2 linked regions of the Pleomorphomonas sp. PLEO genome follow. The protein of the gene in region 1 interacts with the protein of each later gene in a pairwise test. Links are inferred from orthologs where the notes say so. Each region holds a gene or a part of one and is shown in the gene's direction. Other genes may lie near its edges. The genes, in order: AB6N07_RS11925 and mtgA.

The links.
Region 2: the proteins of AB6N07_RS11925 (region 1) and mtgA interact in binary tests that used the Escherichia coli proteins (3 or more experiments, as listed by UniProt). The link is inferred for Pleomorphomonas sp. PLEO from one-to-one orthologs.

What each region holds. Positions count from the first base shown.
Region 1 is NZ_CP166625.1:2,566,972-2,572,006, forward strand. Bases 1-2,999 are described here. They hold AB6N07_RS11925 (peptidoglycan D,D-transpeptidase FtsI family protein), read left to right. Parts: upstream 1-634; coding sequence 635-2,365; downstream 2,366-2,999. Other genes in these bases: rsmH (16S rRNA (cytosine(1402)-N(4))-methyltransferase RsmH), read left to right, coding at 1-264; AB6N07_RS11920 (hypothetical protein), read left to right, coding at 261-638; AB6N07_RS11930 (UDP-N-acetylmuramoylalanyl-D-glutamyl-2,6-diaminopimelate--D-alanyl-D-alanine ligase), read left to right, coding at 2,485-2,999. Outside these bases: more of AB6N07_RS11930, read left to right, coding at 3,000-5,035. UniProt on the Escherichia coli protein: Essential cell division protein that catalyzes cross-linking of the peptidoglycan cell wall at the division septum. Required for localization of FtsN.
Region 2 is NZ_CP166625.1:893,113-901,816, forward strand. Bases 2,516-5,395 are described here. They hold mtgA (monofunctional biosynthetic peptidoglycan transglycosylase), read left to right. Parts: upstream 2,516-3,523; coding sequence 3,524-4,267; downstream 4,268-5,395. Other genes in these bases: putA (bifunctional proline dehydrogenase/L-glutamate gamma-semialdehyde dehydrogenase PutA), read left to right, coding at 2,516-3,095; rpmF (50S ribosomal protein L32), read left to right, coding at 4,457-4,639; AB6N07_RS03940 (hypothetical protein), read right to left, coding at 4,807-5,196. Outside these bases: more of putA, read left to right, coding at 1-2,515; AB6N07_RS03945 (EAL domain-containing protein), read left to right, coding at 5,442-7,193; polyhydroxyalkanoate synthesis repressor PhaR, read right to left, coding at 7,214-7,780; AB6N07_RS03955 (AsmA-like C-terminal region-containing protein), read left to right, coding at 8,022-8,704. UniProt on the Escherichia coli protein: Peptidoglycan polymerase that catalyzes glycan chain elongation from lipid-linked precursors. May play a role in peptidoglycan assembly during cell division in collaboration with other cell division proteins.

The sequences.
Region 1 (5,035 bases):
GAGGATCGCATCGTCAAGCGCTTCTTCGCCGACCGTTCGCGCGAGCGGGCTGGCGGTTCGCGCCATTTGCCGGAGGCGACGGTGCCGCCCGCCACTTTCCACCTTGAGGGTCGGCAGCCGATCGATGCCGGTGAGGCGGAACTCGCCGTCAACCCACGCGCCCGCTCGGCCAAGCTCAGGTTCGGCATTCGCACCGAAGCGCCGTCCCGGTCGATCGACCGGGACGCGCTCGGCGTTCCCAGCCTTTTTAGGGACAGGCCATGACCCGCTATATCAACGCCCTCCTGGTGTTCCTGATGGTGCTGTCGGCGGCCGCCGTCTACGACATGAAATACGAGGCGGAGATTGCCGCCGAGAACATCAACAAGAAGCAGGCGGAAATCGTCCAGGCGCGTGAGGACATCTCGCTGCTCAAGGCTGAATGGGCGCTGCTGACGCGGCCGGCCCGCATGAACGATCTTCTCGCGCGGCATCAGGACATTCTGAACCTGACCCCGATGTCCTCCAATCATATCGGCACGCTGGCCGACATTCCGGCCAAGCCCGTGGTGCCGCCGGTTGGTCTGCCGACCGAGCAGTCGGCGGACGGCTCGGCGGTCCTGCCACAAATCCAAGATAATACGAGACGGGTACAATGAATTTCCGGTTTGGTCCGTTCCGAAAGTCCGCCGAGCCGACGGCAGTCACCGCCGGCCAGGATTTTCGTGCGTCCGCGCGGCGCGGCGCGGGCGATACCATGCGCAGCCGGCTTTTCCTCACCTCGGCTTGCTTCATTCTTGTCTACGGCACCATCATCGGCCGTCTGGTTGAGATGGGCGTCAGCCTGCCGCAGGAATCGGTAACGCTCGGCAATGCCCAGGCGGCGGTGTCGGCGGCCCGTCCCGATATTCTCGACCGTAACGGCGAGATTCTGGCGACCGACATCAAGTTCGCTTCGCTGTATGCCGAGCCGCGCCGCATCGTCGATCCGGACGAGGCGACCGAGCAGCTCGCCACCGTCTTCCCCGATCTCGGCACCGATGCGGTGCGCCAGCGCCTCGCCTCCAAGCAGGGCTTCGTCTGGCTGAAGCGCGAAATCACGCCGACCCAGCAGGCGGCCGTGCATGGCCTTGGCATTCCGGGTATCGGTTTCCTGACTGAAAACAAGCGCTTCTATCCGTCGGGCCGGACGGTTGCCTACGTCACTGGCCACGTCAACATCGACAATCAGGGCATCGCCGGCATCGAGAAATACATTGACGACCAATGGCTCGGCGATCTGCAGAAGGCGGGCATGGCCTCGAACAATCTCGAGCCGATCCGCTTGTCCGTCGACTTGCGCGTGCAGCAGGTGCTGCACGACGAGATCACGGCGGCGATGCAGCGCTATACGGCGAAATCGTCGGCTGCCGTGGTGCTCAACGTCAAGACGGGCGAAGTGCTCGGCATGACGTCGGCGCCCGACTACGACCCGATGAACCCGGTCGAAGCGCTTGATCCCAACAACATGAACCGCGCCTCGGCTGCGGTGTACGAGATGGGGTCGACCTTCAAGATATTCGCCACCTCGATGGCGCTCGATTCGGGCAAGGTGAAGCTCACCGACAGCTTCGACGCCACCCAGAGCCTCAACATCGGTGGCTTCACCATCCACGACTTCCATGGCAAGCACCGCGTGCTGACCGTGCCGGAGATCTTCATCTACTCGTCCAACGTCGGTACAGGCCGCGAGGCGCTGAAGGTCGGCTCAGAGGGGCAGCAGGAGTTCCTGAAACGTTTGGGGCTGATGGATAAGGTGCCGACCGAACTGCCGGAGATCGCCCGGCCGATCCTGCCCAAGCGCTGGTCCGACCTCGTCACCGTCACCGTGTCCTTCGGTCACGGCATCTCGGTGTCGCCGCTGGCCACCGCCACGGCGGCGAGCGCGGTGATGAACGGCGGCATCCTCATTCCGCCGACCTTCTTCCCGCGCACCGAGGAGGAGGCGCGCCTGATCGGCAAGCGGGTGCTGAAGCAGTCGACCTCCGAGCAGATGCGCTACCTGATGCGCCTCAACGTGCTGGCGCCCGGCGGTTCGGGCAAGTCGGCCGACATTCCCGGCTACCGCATCGGCGGCAAGACCGGCACCGCCGAAAAGGTCGTAAATGGCCGCTACTCCAACGACAAGCGCTTCAACGCCTTTGTCGCCACCTTCCCGATCGACGACCCGCAATATCTCGTGCTGGTGGTTCTCGACGAGCCCAACCCCGAGCGGCCCGGCCTGCCGGCCACCGCGGGTATGAATGCCGGGCCGACGGCCGGCAATATCATCGGCCGGATCGCGCCGATGCTGAACGTCGAACCGCGCTTCGATGATGTCGACGTGCCGCTGATGGCCGCCTACTGACGCCGCCGCCTTTGCCGGGCGGGTGGCGAGGGGCGGTGTGGAAAGAGTGAGTTGTCCTCATTTCGATCGCAAATCGAGGACAGTGTGCGGCGTCTTGCGATTCAAATATGGACGGACAGATGAAGCTCGCCGAACTTGCGCCCGATATCCTCACGCTCGATCCGGCCTTGCGCCGTATATCGATCACCGGCGTCACCGCCGATAGCCGTGAGGTTGTTCCCGGTTCGCTTTTCGTGGCATTGCCCGGCACCCGCGCCAAGGGCATCGACTTCATTCCCCAGGCCATCGAGAAGGGCGCGGCGGTGGTGCTCGCCGACACCGAGGATGAGCTGCCTGCCGGCCTCAGCGTGCCGGTGCTGCGCGATCCCGATCCCGCCCGCCGCTTCGCCCGCATGCTCGCCCGCTTCTACGGACCGCAGCCGAAGACGGTGGTGGCGGTGACCGGCACCAACGGCAAGACATCGGTTGCCGCCTTCGTTCGCCAGATCTGGCTTTCGGCTGGTTACGAAGCGGCATCGATCGGCACCGTCGGCGTGACGACCAAGGCCGGCAACGCTTACGGCAACATGACGACGCCCGACGCGGTGACGCTGCACCGGACGCTGCACGATCTTGCAGCCGACGGCATCGATCATGTGGCGATGGAAGCCTCCTCGCACGGCCTCATTCAGCGCCGGCTCGATGGCGTCGAAGTGGCGGCCGGCGCCTTCACCAACCTGTCGCGCGACCATCTCGACTATCACGGCACGATGGAAGCCTACATGGCCGCCAAGATGCGGCTGTTCGACACCATCCTGCATCCCGGCTCCGGCGCCGTCGTCAATCTCGACGATGTCTACGGCGAGGCATTCGCCTCGGCCGCTCGCATCTGCGGCCTCGATCTTCAGACGGTCGGAGCCGCTGGCAACCGCATCCGCATTCTCGACGTCGCCCGCGACGGTTGGGCACAGGTCGCCACCGTCGATATCGGTGATGGACCTCGGCCGGTCCGCATTCCGCTGGTCGGCGCCTTCCAGGTGTCGAATGCGCTGGTTGCCGCGGCGCTGGCGTCCGCCGAAGGTTCGGTGTCGCTCTCCGACGCGCTCGATGCGCTCGACGGCATCAAGGGTGCCAAGGGGCGGCTTGAACTGGTCGGCTACGCACCGTCGCAAGCGCCGGTGTTTGTCGATTTCGCGCATACGCCGGCCGCCCTCGAAGTGGCGCTCCAGACGCTGAGGCCATTTACCGTCGGCCGTCTCGTCGTCGCCTTTGGCGCCGGTGGCGACCGCGACAAGGGCAAGCGGCCGCAGATGGGCGAGGTCTGCGCCCGTCTTGCCGATGTCGCCATCGTCACCGACGACAATCCGCGCACCGAGGACGCGGCGACCATCCGTTCGGAAGTGCTGGCCGGCTGCCCCGGCGGCATCGAGATCGGCGATCGGACGACGGCGGTGCGCCAGGGCATCGCCATGCTCGGCCCGGACGATGTGTTCCTGATCGCCGGCAAGGGCCACGAGACCGGGCAGATCATCGGCCGCGAGACGGTGCATTATTCCGACCACGAGGCGGTATTGGCGACGCCGGGTCTGACGCCGTCCGATCGGTCGCTGTGGCCCGAGGGCGATTTCGTCACGGCGCTGCAAGGCCGTGTCGAGGGTGCTCTTTCGCCCATCGACAGCATTTCCATCGACAGCCGCACCGTCGAGCGTGGCGGCGCTTTCTTCGCCATCGCTGGCGATCGCTTCGACGGCCATGACTTCGTGGAAAAGGCGCTTCAGAAGGGCGCGGCGGTGGCCGTCGTTTCTGAGGCAAAGCGCTCGTCCCTGCCGGCCGATATCGGTCCGCTGGTGGTGGTTGACGACGTGCTCGCCAGCCTGGGGCGGCTCGGCATCCGGGCGCGCGAGCGCACCGCCGCCAAGGTGATCGCCGTCACGGGGTCGGTCGGCAAGACGTCGACCAAGGAAGCGCTGCGCGAAGCACTTTCCGCCTCGGGCGCGGTGCACGCCTCGGCCGCCTCCTTCAACAACCATTGGGGCGTGCCGCTGACGCTCGCCCGCATGCCAACCGGCAGCCGTTACGGCATATTCGAAATCGGCATGAACCACCCTGGCGAGATCACGCCGCTCACCAAGATGGTTCGGCCGCATGTCGCCATCATCACCACGGTGGCGCCGGTGCATCTTGAGTATTTCTCTTCGGTGAGGGCGATCGCCGAGGCAAAGGCCGAGATCTTCGCCGGCCTGGAACCGGGCGGTACTGCTATTCTCAACCGGGACAGCGAGTTCGCATCGCTGCTGGCCGAGCGTGCCCGCGCCCATGGCGCCAAGGTGGTGTTCTTCGGCGAACATCCCGAGGCGGAAGCTCGGCTTCTCAAGTGCTCATTGCAAGAGGATTGCACCACAATCACCGCCGACATCCTCGGCGACAGCGTTGCCTACAAGCTGGGCGCGCCGGGCCGGCACATCGCGCAGAACTCGCTGGCCGTGCTGGCCGCCGTCAAGATCGTCGGTGGCGACCTGATGCGGGCGATGCTGGCCCTCCAAGGTCACAAGCAGCCCAAGGGACGCGGCAAACGCCACGTGCTGCCGATGTTCGGTGGCACGGCACGGCTGATCGACGAGAGCTACAACGCCAATCCCACCTCGATGCGGGCGGCGATCGCGCTGCTCGGAGCGGCGTCGGTGGAAGGGC
Region 2 (8,704 bases), 1.7 Mb from region 1 along the record:
CCCTCCGGGCTCCGTGTTTTTCGCCGCCCTATGCGGAAGACGAGACTGTCGTGGTCCGCCGCCTCCTGGCGGCCCGGGTCGAGGATCCAGACGCGCGCGGGCGCGTCGATGCGTATGCCAGCCGTCTCATCAAGGCGATCCGTAACGGCAAGTCGGCCATCGGCGGCGTTGAGGATTTCCTGAAAGCCTATTCGCTGACGACGCGCGAGGGCCTGGCCATCATGGTGATGGCCGAGGCGCTGCTCCGCGTGCCCGATGGAGCGACTGCCGACAAGCTGATCGAGGACAAGCTCGCTTCGGCCGCCTTCGGCTTCCACGGCAAGGGCGAGGACCCCTGGCTGGTGGCGGCCTCCGGCTGGGCGCTCGGCGTGACGACGCGCGTGCTCCAGCCGGGCGAAACTCCTGAGAATGTCCTGACCGGCCTCGTCAAGCGTCTGGGCATGCCGCCGGTGCGCGCCGCCACGCGGCAGGCGATGAAGATCATGGGCCACCAGTTCGTACTGGGCACTTCGATCGAAGCCGCCTTGTCCCGTGCTCGCGGTCTGGCCGGCAAGGGCTATCGCCACTCCTACGATATGCTTGGCGAGGGCGCCCGCACAGCCGCCGATGCGGAACGGTACTTTGCCGACTACGCCATGGCGATCGAAGCGATCGGCCGGTCGGCCGGCTCCGAGGCGCTGCCGGCCCGGCCGGGCATTTCGGTCAAGCTGTCGGCGCTGCATCCGCGCTACGAGGCGCTGAACGGCGCGCGTGTTATGGCCGAGCTCGTGCCAAGGCTGCTCGAACTGTCGCGGGCGGCGAAGGCCTACGATCTCAACCTCACCGTCGACGCCGAAGAAGCCGATCGGTTGAAGCTGTCTCTCGAGGTGATCGCCACTGTCACCAGCGATCCGTCGCTTGCCGGGTGGGATGGGTTCGGCCTTGCCGTGCAGGCCTACCAGAAGCGGGCGCCGGCGGTGATCGACCATATGATCGATCTTGCCGAAAGCCTGAATCGTCGCTTCATGGTGCGTCTCGTCAAGGGTGCCTATTGGGACACCGAGATGAAGCGGGGACAGGAACGGGGTCTTGACGATTATCCCCTCTTCACCCGCAAAGCCTCCACCGACCTGTCCTATCTCGTCTGCGCCGAGAAGATGCTCAAAGCGCGGCCGCGCCTCTACCCGCAATTCGCGACGCACAATGCGCTGACGGTGGCCGAGGTTTCGGAGATTGCCGGTACCAACCGGCATTTCGAATTCCAGCGGCTGCACGGCATGGGCGATACGCTCTACCGTGAGGTCACCGAGAGGGATGGTCAGCCGTGCCGCATTTATGCGCCGGTCGGTGGCCACAAGGATCTTCTCGCCTATCTCGTTCGCCGCCTTCTGGAAAATGGCGCCAACTCATCCTTTGTCGCCGCTGTCGGCGACTCCAAAGTGGAGATATCGACCTTGCTGAAGCGTCCCGCCGACGTATTGGCTGGCGGCGACCGCGCCCGTCACGCCCGTATTCCGTTGCCTGCCGATCTGTTCGGCGATCGCCGCAATTCCCGCGGCGTGGAGCTTGCCGACGAACAGGCGCTGGAACCTCTGCTGACCGCCATCGCGGCTGCCGGCAGCGATTTCGGGACCGCCGCTTCGATCATCGACGGCATGGATGCGACTGGACCTCAGCGCGTTCTCCTGTCGCCGATCGATGGCAAGACGGAGATCGGTCGGGCCGTCGATGCAGATGCCGAAACGGCAAAGCAGGCGGTCGCCTCGACTGTCGCCGGCTTCCGTTCGTGGTCTGAAACGCCGGCCCAGACGCGCGCCGCCGCGCTGGAGCGGGCGGCCGACCTTCTTGAGGATCGGCTTCCGGCTTTTCTCGCCGTGCTGGCGCTCGAGGCGGGCAAGACGTTGGCCGATGGCGTCGCCGAGGTGCGCGAGGCGGTCGACTTCTGCCGCTACTACGCCAGCGAGGCGCGGCGCCTGTTCCAAGTGCCAGTCGCCATGCCCGGTCCGACCGGCGAGGAAAACAGGCTCAGCTATCGCGGTCGTGGCGTGTTCGCGGCCATTGCTCCCTGGAACTTCCCGCTGGCGATTTTCGTCGGCCAGACAGCAGCGGCGCTGGCCGCCGGCAATGTGGTGGTGGCAAAGCCCGCCGAGCAGACGCCGCTTGTCGGTGCCATGATGGTGCGTCTGCTGCATGAGGCTGGCGTACCAACCTCGGCACTGGCTCTGCTGGTCGGCGACGGCGCGGCCGGCGCGGCGCTGGTTGCCGATCCGCGCATCGCCGGCGTCGCCTTTACCGGCTCGACCGATACCGCTTTCGCCATCAACAGGGCGCTTGCCGCCAAGCGTGGGCCGATCGTGCCGCTGATCGCCGAAACCGGTGGCCTCAACGCCATGATCGTCGACGCCACGGCGCTCGGCGAGCAGGTGACCGACGACGTCGTCACCTCGGCCTTCCGCTCGGCTGGTCAGCGCTGTTCGGCGCTGCGCCTGCTGTTCGTGCAGGAGGATGTCGCCGATCACATGGTCGCCCTGATCAAAGGGGCGGCGGCTGAACTCAAGGTCGGCGATCCCAGGCGGCCGGACACCGACGTCGGCCCGATCATCGATCGTGAGCAAGCCGAAAAGCTCGCCGTTCACGTGGCGGCTTGGCAAGGCAAGGGTGGCGTGCTGTTTTCCGGCCAGATACCTGGGGGCTTGCTGGCCGGCGGCACCTATTTCGCGCCTGCGCTCATCGAGCTACCCGAGGCTGTGGCCCTCGATCGGGAAGTGTTCGGCCCGGTGCTGCACATCGTCCGCTACAAGGCAAAAGACCTCGACAGGGTGATCGAGGATATCGCGGCGAGCGGCTATGGCCTGACGCTCGGCATTCATTCGCGGATCGAGACGACGGTGAAGCGCATCGTCGATCGGTTGCCGATCGGCAATGTCTACGTCAATCGCAACATGATCGGAGCGGTGGTCGGCTCGCAGCCCTTCGGGGGCTCGGGGCTCTCTGGCACCGGCCCCAAGGCGGGCGGCCCCAACTATCTTACCCGCTTCGCGCTGGAGCAGGTGGTCTCCGTCAACACGGCGGCGGCCGGCGGCAATGCGACGCTGGTTGCCATGGGCGACGACTGACAAGAAAAACGAGAGCGGAGTTCGGAAAGGTCGGGGCGTGAGTCCCGGTCTTTCCGAACACTTTCGACCGGTCGTGACGCGCGCCGGGGCACAGCGCAAAAAAACAGGCCGGGGTTACCGGCCTGAGTTCTGGGAGGAAAGCTGGAGAGCCACGTGGATCAGGAGGAAGACCCAGACGGAAGACCGACGAAGCAGCGCTCACAAGTAAAAGGTCTCACGTTGCCTCAATTCGCGCCATGCTAAATTTGGGGCATCTCTGTATAATTTGTGAGCATTTGCCGCATTGGTCGGCTTTTTGAGGCTTTGTCGCTGGGAAAATGAGGCTCGGGTGGTTTTGCCGTCGCAGCGACGGACGCTTCCCGTTGGCTTTTCCCCTGTTTGCCCGGCCAGCCCCGTTGGTTTATGAGAAAACGGACAGGCGGGTGGGCATGAGCGATCTCAGCGAGGCGGTAGCCGACGGCGAGCCGGTGGCGGACGACGAGGAGGCGGCGGCTGTGAGGCGAGCTGGCTGGCGGATGTGGCTCAAGCGGCTTTCCGTCGCCGCCGCGGTGGTGGTCGTTCTGCCCTTCGTTCTGGTGCCGATTTATCTGTTCGCTCGGCCCGTTTCGACGCTGATGGTGTGGGACCTTCTGACCTTCCAGGGTTACAGCCGCGATTGGGTCGATCTCGACGATATCGCGCCCAGCATGAAGCAGGCTGTGGTTATGAGCGAGGATGGGCAATTCTGCTTCCACGACGGTGTCGACTGGACGCAGCTTCGCTCGGTCCTGAGCCGTAACGGCGGTCCCAATCGTGGCGCCAGCACCATCACCATGCAGACGGTGAAGAACGTCTTCCTGTGGCCGTCGCGCTCCTACCTCCGCAAGGGCCTCGAAATTCCGCTCGCTCTCTATGCCGATTTCGTCTGGTCAAAGCGGCGAACGCTGGAAATTTACCTCAACATCGCCGAGCTCGGTCCCAACGTTTACGGTGTCGAGGCGGCGGCCCATTATTACTTCAAGAAGTCGGCCTCGAAGCTGAGCCGGCGCGAGGCGGCGCTGATCGCTGCCGCCCTGCCCAATCCGGCCATCCGAAACCCCTTGAAGCCGAGTCGAGCGCAAAAGACGCTGTCGCGCATCATTGAGCTTCGCGTCAATCAGTCCGGCGCCTATGTCGAGTGTCTTGCTCCGTGATGAATGGTTGCCCCATCTGTCGTCTCTCCATCGGGATTGCGACGGAGAGGCCACTTTTTTCCCGGCAGGCACTGGCAAAGTGGCGCGCCAGTCTGTATAAGGCCGCATCTTTAGGAACGAGCGCCCGCGCGCCCGAACGGTGGGCCATTGCGGTTCCCCCTTTACGAGCGGGCGATGGAGTAGAAGACAATGGCAGTTCCCAAGCGAAAGACCTCGCCGTCCAAGCGGGGCATGCGTCGGTCTCACGATGCGCTGAAGCAGCCGACCTACGTCGAAGACAAGACCTCGGGCGAGCTGCGTCGTCCCCACCACGTCGATCTCAAGACCGGCATGTACCGCGGCCGCCAGATTCTGGCGCCCAAGGAAGCCTGATAAACAGATTTGCTCGGCCGTCCACGACGGCCGGGATATCGACCTGAAAAGAGCCGGTGCATCGCGCCGGCCTTTTTGTTTTTGTGTGATGGGTCGATGAAGGCCTGCGTTGTGGACGGCGCAACGCTCTCCCGCGGCTCCAGGCGAAATCGGCTCCTGCTTGCCGCTCAGTATTCGGCGGTGCCGAAGAATCCCGGCTCTAGCTCGGTGACGCGGCGATAGCCATCGCGATAGAGCGCATCGGCGCGGGCGACGATCAGCGCCGGATCGCGACGGACGCGGCGCTCGCCGGTGCCCGCGTCGCCGAGACCAAGGGCGGCGAGTTGAGCGACGAAGGGCGCCGAGGCGGGGTTGCCCGTGGCCGTCGTAGACGAACGGCGACGGAGTGTTTCGTCCCGCTGTTCGGCTTGGAGATCGAGAATGGCGAACTGTTGGCGCTCACCGCTGGCCGACGAGCCTTCGATTGCCTCAACATAACGACCGGAAGCGCGGTGCGCCGCCCTTTGGAGGCTCTGGCTGCCGACGCTTTCGCCGATAGAGCCGACCGATCCGATCATTATCGTAGGCCTTTCAAGGGGCTGTGCCGTTTCGGCACAGAGTGAACCGACGTCAGGAATACGGAGCAACCATCGCGCCACCTTCAAGAATGGTTAAGAAAAGGTTAATGCGCAAGACCACCAGCCGAAAATACGTCGGTGGGCCAGCCGTTTCAGAGATGCGTCGATGGCGAATGATAAAAATCGCGGGTTCACGTGAGAGGGGCGTTGCGGTAGGTGTTCCAAAACGACGAGGACGGCGGCAGATGGATGACGATCTCGTTTCTTCGGATGGGCACGGGCTGGACAGGGACACGGTCAGCGCGGCCATGGCCGCGGCGGGTGTCGCTGCCTATGAGCACGACTATGCCGAAGACCGCTTGCGCTGGTCGCCGAATGCCGGCGAGGTGTTCGATCTTCCGCCCTATGAGGTGCCGCTCTCCGGCCGGGCGCTCCATCGCTTGATCGGGCCGCAAGCGGCGACGCTACGGCTCGCCGCGACGCCACCGCCCGTGCTGTCCGCCGACCGGATCGGTCCCGACTACCGGCTCGTCTATGACTTGATGCCGCGTGGCGGCAAGCCGCAGAGCGTGCGCATCGAAGAAAGCGGCAGCTGGTTCGGTCCGGCTGATCAACCGGCGCTCGGCGCACGCGGCACGGTGCGTGTGCTGCCGCGTGGCGGCGAAACGGTGGCACCGGCTCGTCTTTACGGGCCGGATCGCCGGCTCGACCGTGACGAGCTACTCCAGAGCCTTGACGATCGGCTGAAATCGCTTGAGGCGGATGGGGGCTCGGCGGTGTTCTTGATCCTCGCCGTGCTCGACATCGGCCGGATTAACGCCAATTTCGGCTATGAGGCCGGGGACCGGGTGATCGACGTCGCCGGCGAGCGGATCCTGCGCCGGATGCGGCAAGGTGATATTTTCGGGTCGTTTTCCGGGCATAAATTCGGCGCCATCCTCAACGACTGCGACGAGCACGCGCTGATCATCGCCACCGAGCGCTTCCGCGACGCGGTGCGTGACGAGGCGATCGATTGCGATGGCGCCGCCGTGCGCGCCGATATCGCTATCGGCGCCGTCATGCTGCCGCAGCACGCGCTGTCCGGCGCCATGGCGGCCAATCGAGCCGAGGAGGCGCTCGGCGATGCCCGGCGCGACCTAGATCGCCATATCACTCTGTATGAACCTTCGGCTGCTCGCGATGCTCTCCGCCGCCGCAACGTCGAAGTCGCCGAGGCGATCCAGCGCGGCCTTGCCGAGGAACGCTTCGTCCTGGCCTATCAGCCGATCGCCCGCGCGGACGATCGGGCGGTGATTTACTACGAGGCGCTCAGCCGGCTGGCGCTGCCGTCGGGAGAGATCGTCTCCGGCGGCCCCTATGTGGAGGCGGCGGAAAAGCTCGGTCTCATCCGGCGGCTCGACATGCGGGCGCTGACGCTGGTGATGGCCGATCTCCAGGCGTCGCCGTTGCTTAAGCTCTCCGTCAACGTATCGCCGGAAACGCTGGCCGACCCGGCTTGGCTCAGCATGTTGCTGGCCGGTGCCCGCCGTGATGGCGATGCGCTGAAAAGGCTGACCATCGAAATCACCGAAACGGCGGCTCTGTCGCGTATCGACGATCTCAGGCACATGGTGGCGACGGTACGCGATATCGGCTGCCGCATCGCCATCGATGACTTCGGCTCCGGTCACACCTCGCTGAGGATGCTGCGCGACATCAAGCCGGACTGGCTGAAAATCGACGGCGCTTTCATCCGCGATATCGGTCGCGATGCCGACGCCGTCGTATTCGTCAGGGCGCTCACCACGCTCGCCAGTCATTTCGGCATCCGTACCGTTGCCGAATTCGTGCAGGACGAAGCGTCGGCGACCTTGCTTGCCGAACTCGGCATCTCCGCCTTCCAGGGGCGGCTTATCGGCGAGCCGCGTTTGCGGGCCGGACCCGGCGCGGCGCTGGTCGAAGGGCTTGATGACGACACCTGTCTGCGTGGACCGCTCGTCGTCGCTCCCGCCTGATCCGGCCTATTGGTGTTGAGTTATTCGGTTTCCGGTGCCAGCCGATCAAGCCGCCGCCGCATGGCCGTGAGCTCGTCGCGCAATGCGTCGATATCGGCGGTGCGGCTTTCGGCCGGGCTTGCCGGTGCGTCGGGCGTTTCGCCGGGCAGGACGGCGCGCACCGCCCGCTCGAAGGATTCGGCGTTGAGCCGTACCTGCTCGCCGAGCTTCTCGCTGAGAGTGGAAGCGCCCAGCGCCTCGCCGGCTATGCCGCGCATCTTGCCCTGCTCGCGCGCGAACTGGCCGATGGAATACTCCAGGAAGGCAGGCACCATGGCCTGCAGCTCGTCGCCATAAAAACGGATGAGCTGTCGCAGAAAATTGACGGGCAGCAGATGCGGTCCCCGCGTCTCTTCCTCGAGAATGATCTGTGTCAGAACCTCGTGGGTAATGTCCGCGTCGCTTTTGGCGTCGATGACGACGAAATCGGTGTTGGCCCGCACCATGGAGGCGAGATCCTGCAGCGTGACATAGCTGGAGGTGCCGGTGTCATAGAGCCGCCGGTTGGCGTATTTTCGAATGACAGTGCCCTGCTTCGCCCTGGACATGGGGAGCCTCTTGCCGCGTCGCCGCGCCCGATCGCGGCGCGACCAGCATAGGAGAAATGGTGCGACGCAGCCAAGTCTTTTGCTCTGCACTTATTCCTTTTGCGCTGCGGCAAAACGCTTCGCCCTTCGGATAGCCGGAGAAGCGTGCCAAAGCCCGAAAGGACTGGTATTGTAGAAACTTGCATCGCTTTTCGGAGGAAGTGCGATGCGTGCCTAACAGGCATCGAGGGATCGGGGAGGCATGGTTCGCGTCGTCACGGCCTTGTCGGGGCTGGTGTTGGTCGTCCTGGCGTTGCGCCTGGCGATGGCGCCGCTCTTTCCTCTCGACAAGTTCGTTGCGCCGGCCATCACCGCCTTCGAGGCCGAGACGGGCACGGTGGTCAAGATCGGCGATGCCGATCTTGAGTTGCTGCCAACGCCGCGTGTCGTCGCCTCCGATGTCGAGATCGAGCTACCGGACAGCCTCGGCAAAGTGCATGCCGATAAACTCCTGCTTGATCTCAACCCGTTGCCATTCCTGTCCGGTTCGGCCGAACTCGGCAGCGTGACGGTCGAGCGTCCGGTGCTGCGTCTTTCTCTTGGAGGCGGTGACCTCGACCCGGCCAAAGTGATCGGCGCGCTGGCCAATCTGGCTCGCCGGGCGACCAACAGGCATTTCCTGGCCACGGGCGGGCAGCTTGTCCTTTCGGTTGGTGGGGTGGAGGCTGCTCTTGACGATGTCACGGCTTCAGCCGCCCGCGCCGATGGCGGTGATCGCCTCATTCTCAAGGCTATGTTTCACGGCACGCCGGTATCCCTGACAATGGAAACCGGTTCTGCCGGCGCCGCTCGGGTGCAATTCACCACGCCGGCTCTCAATCTCGGCCTCGATGGGGGGCTCGCGGGGGGAGGCTTTGCCGGTCGCCTCGATCTGTCGGTGCCGGA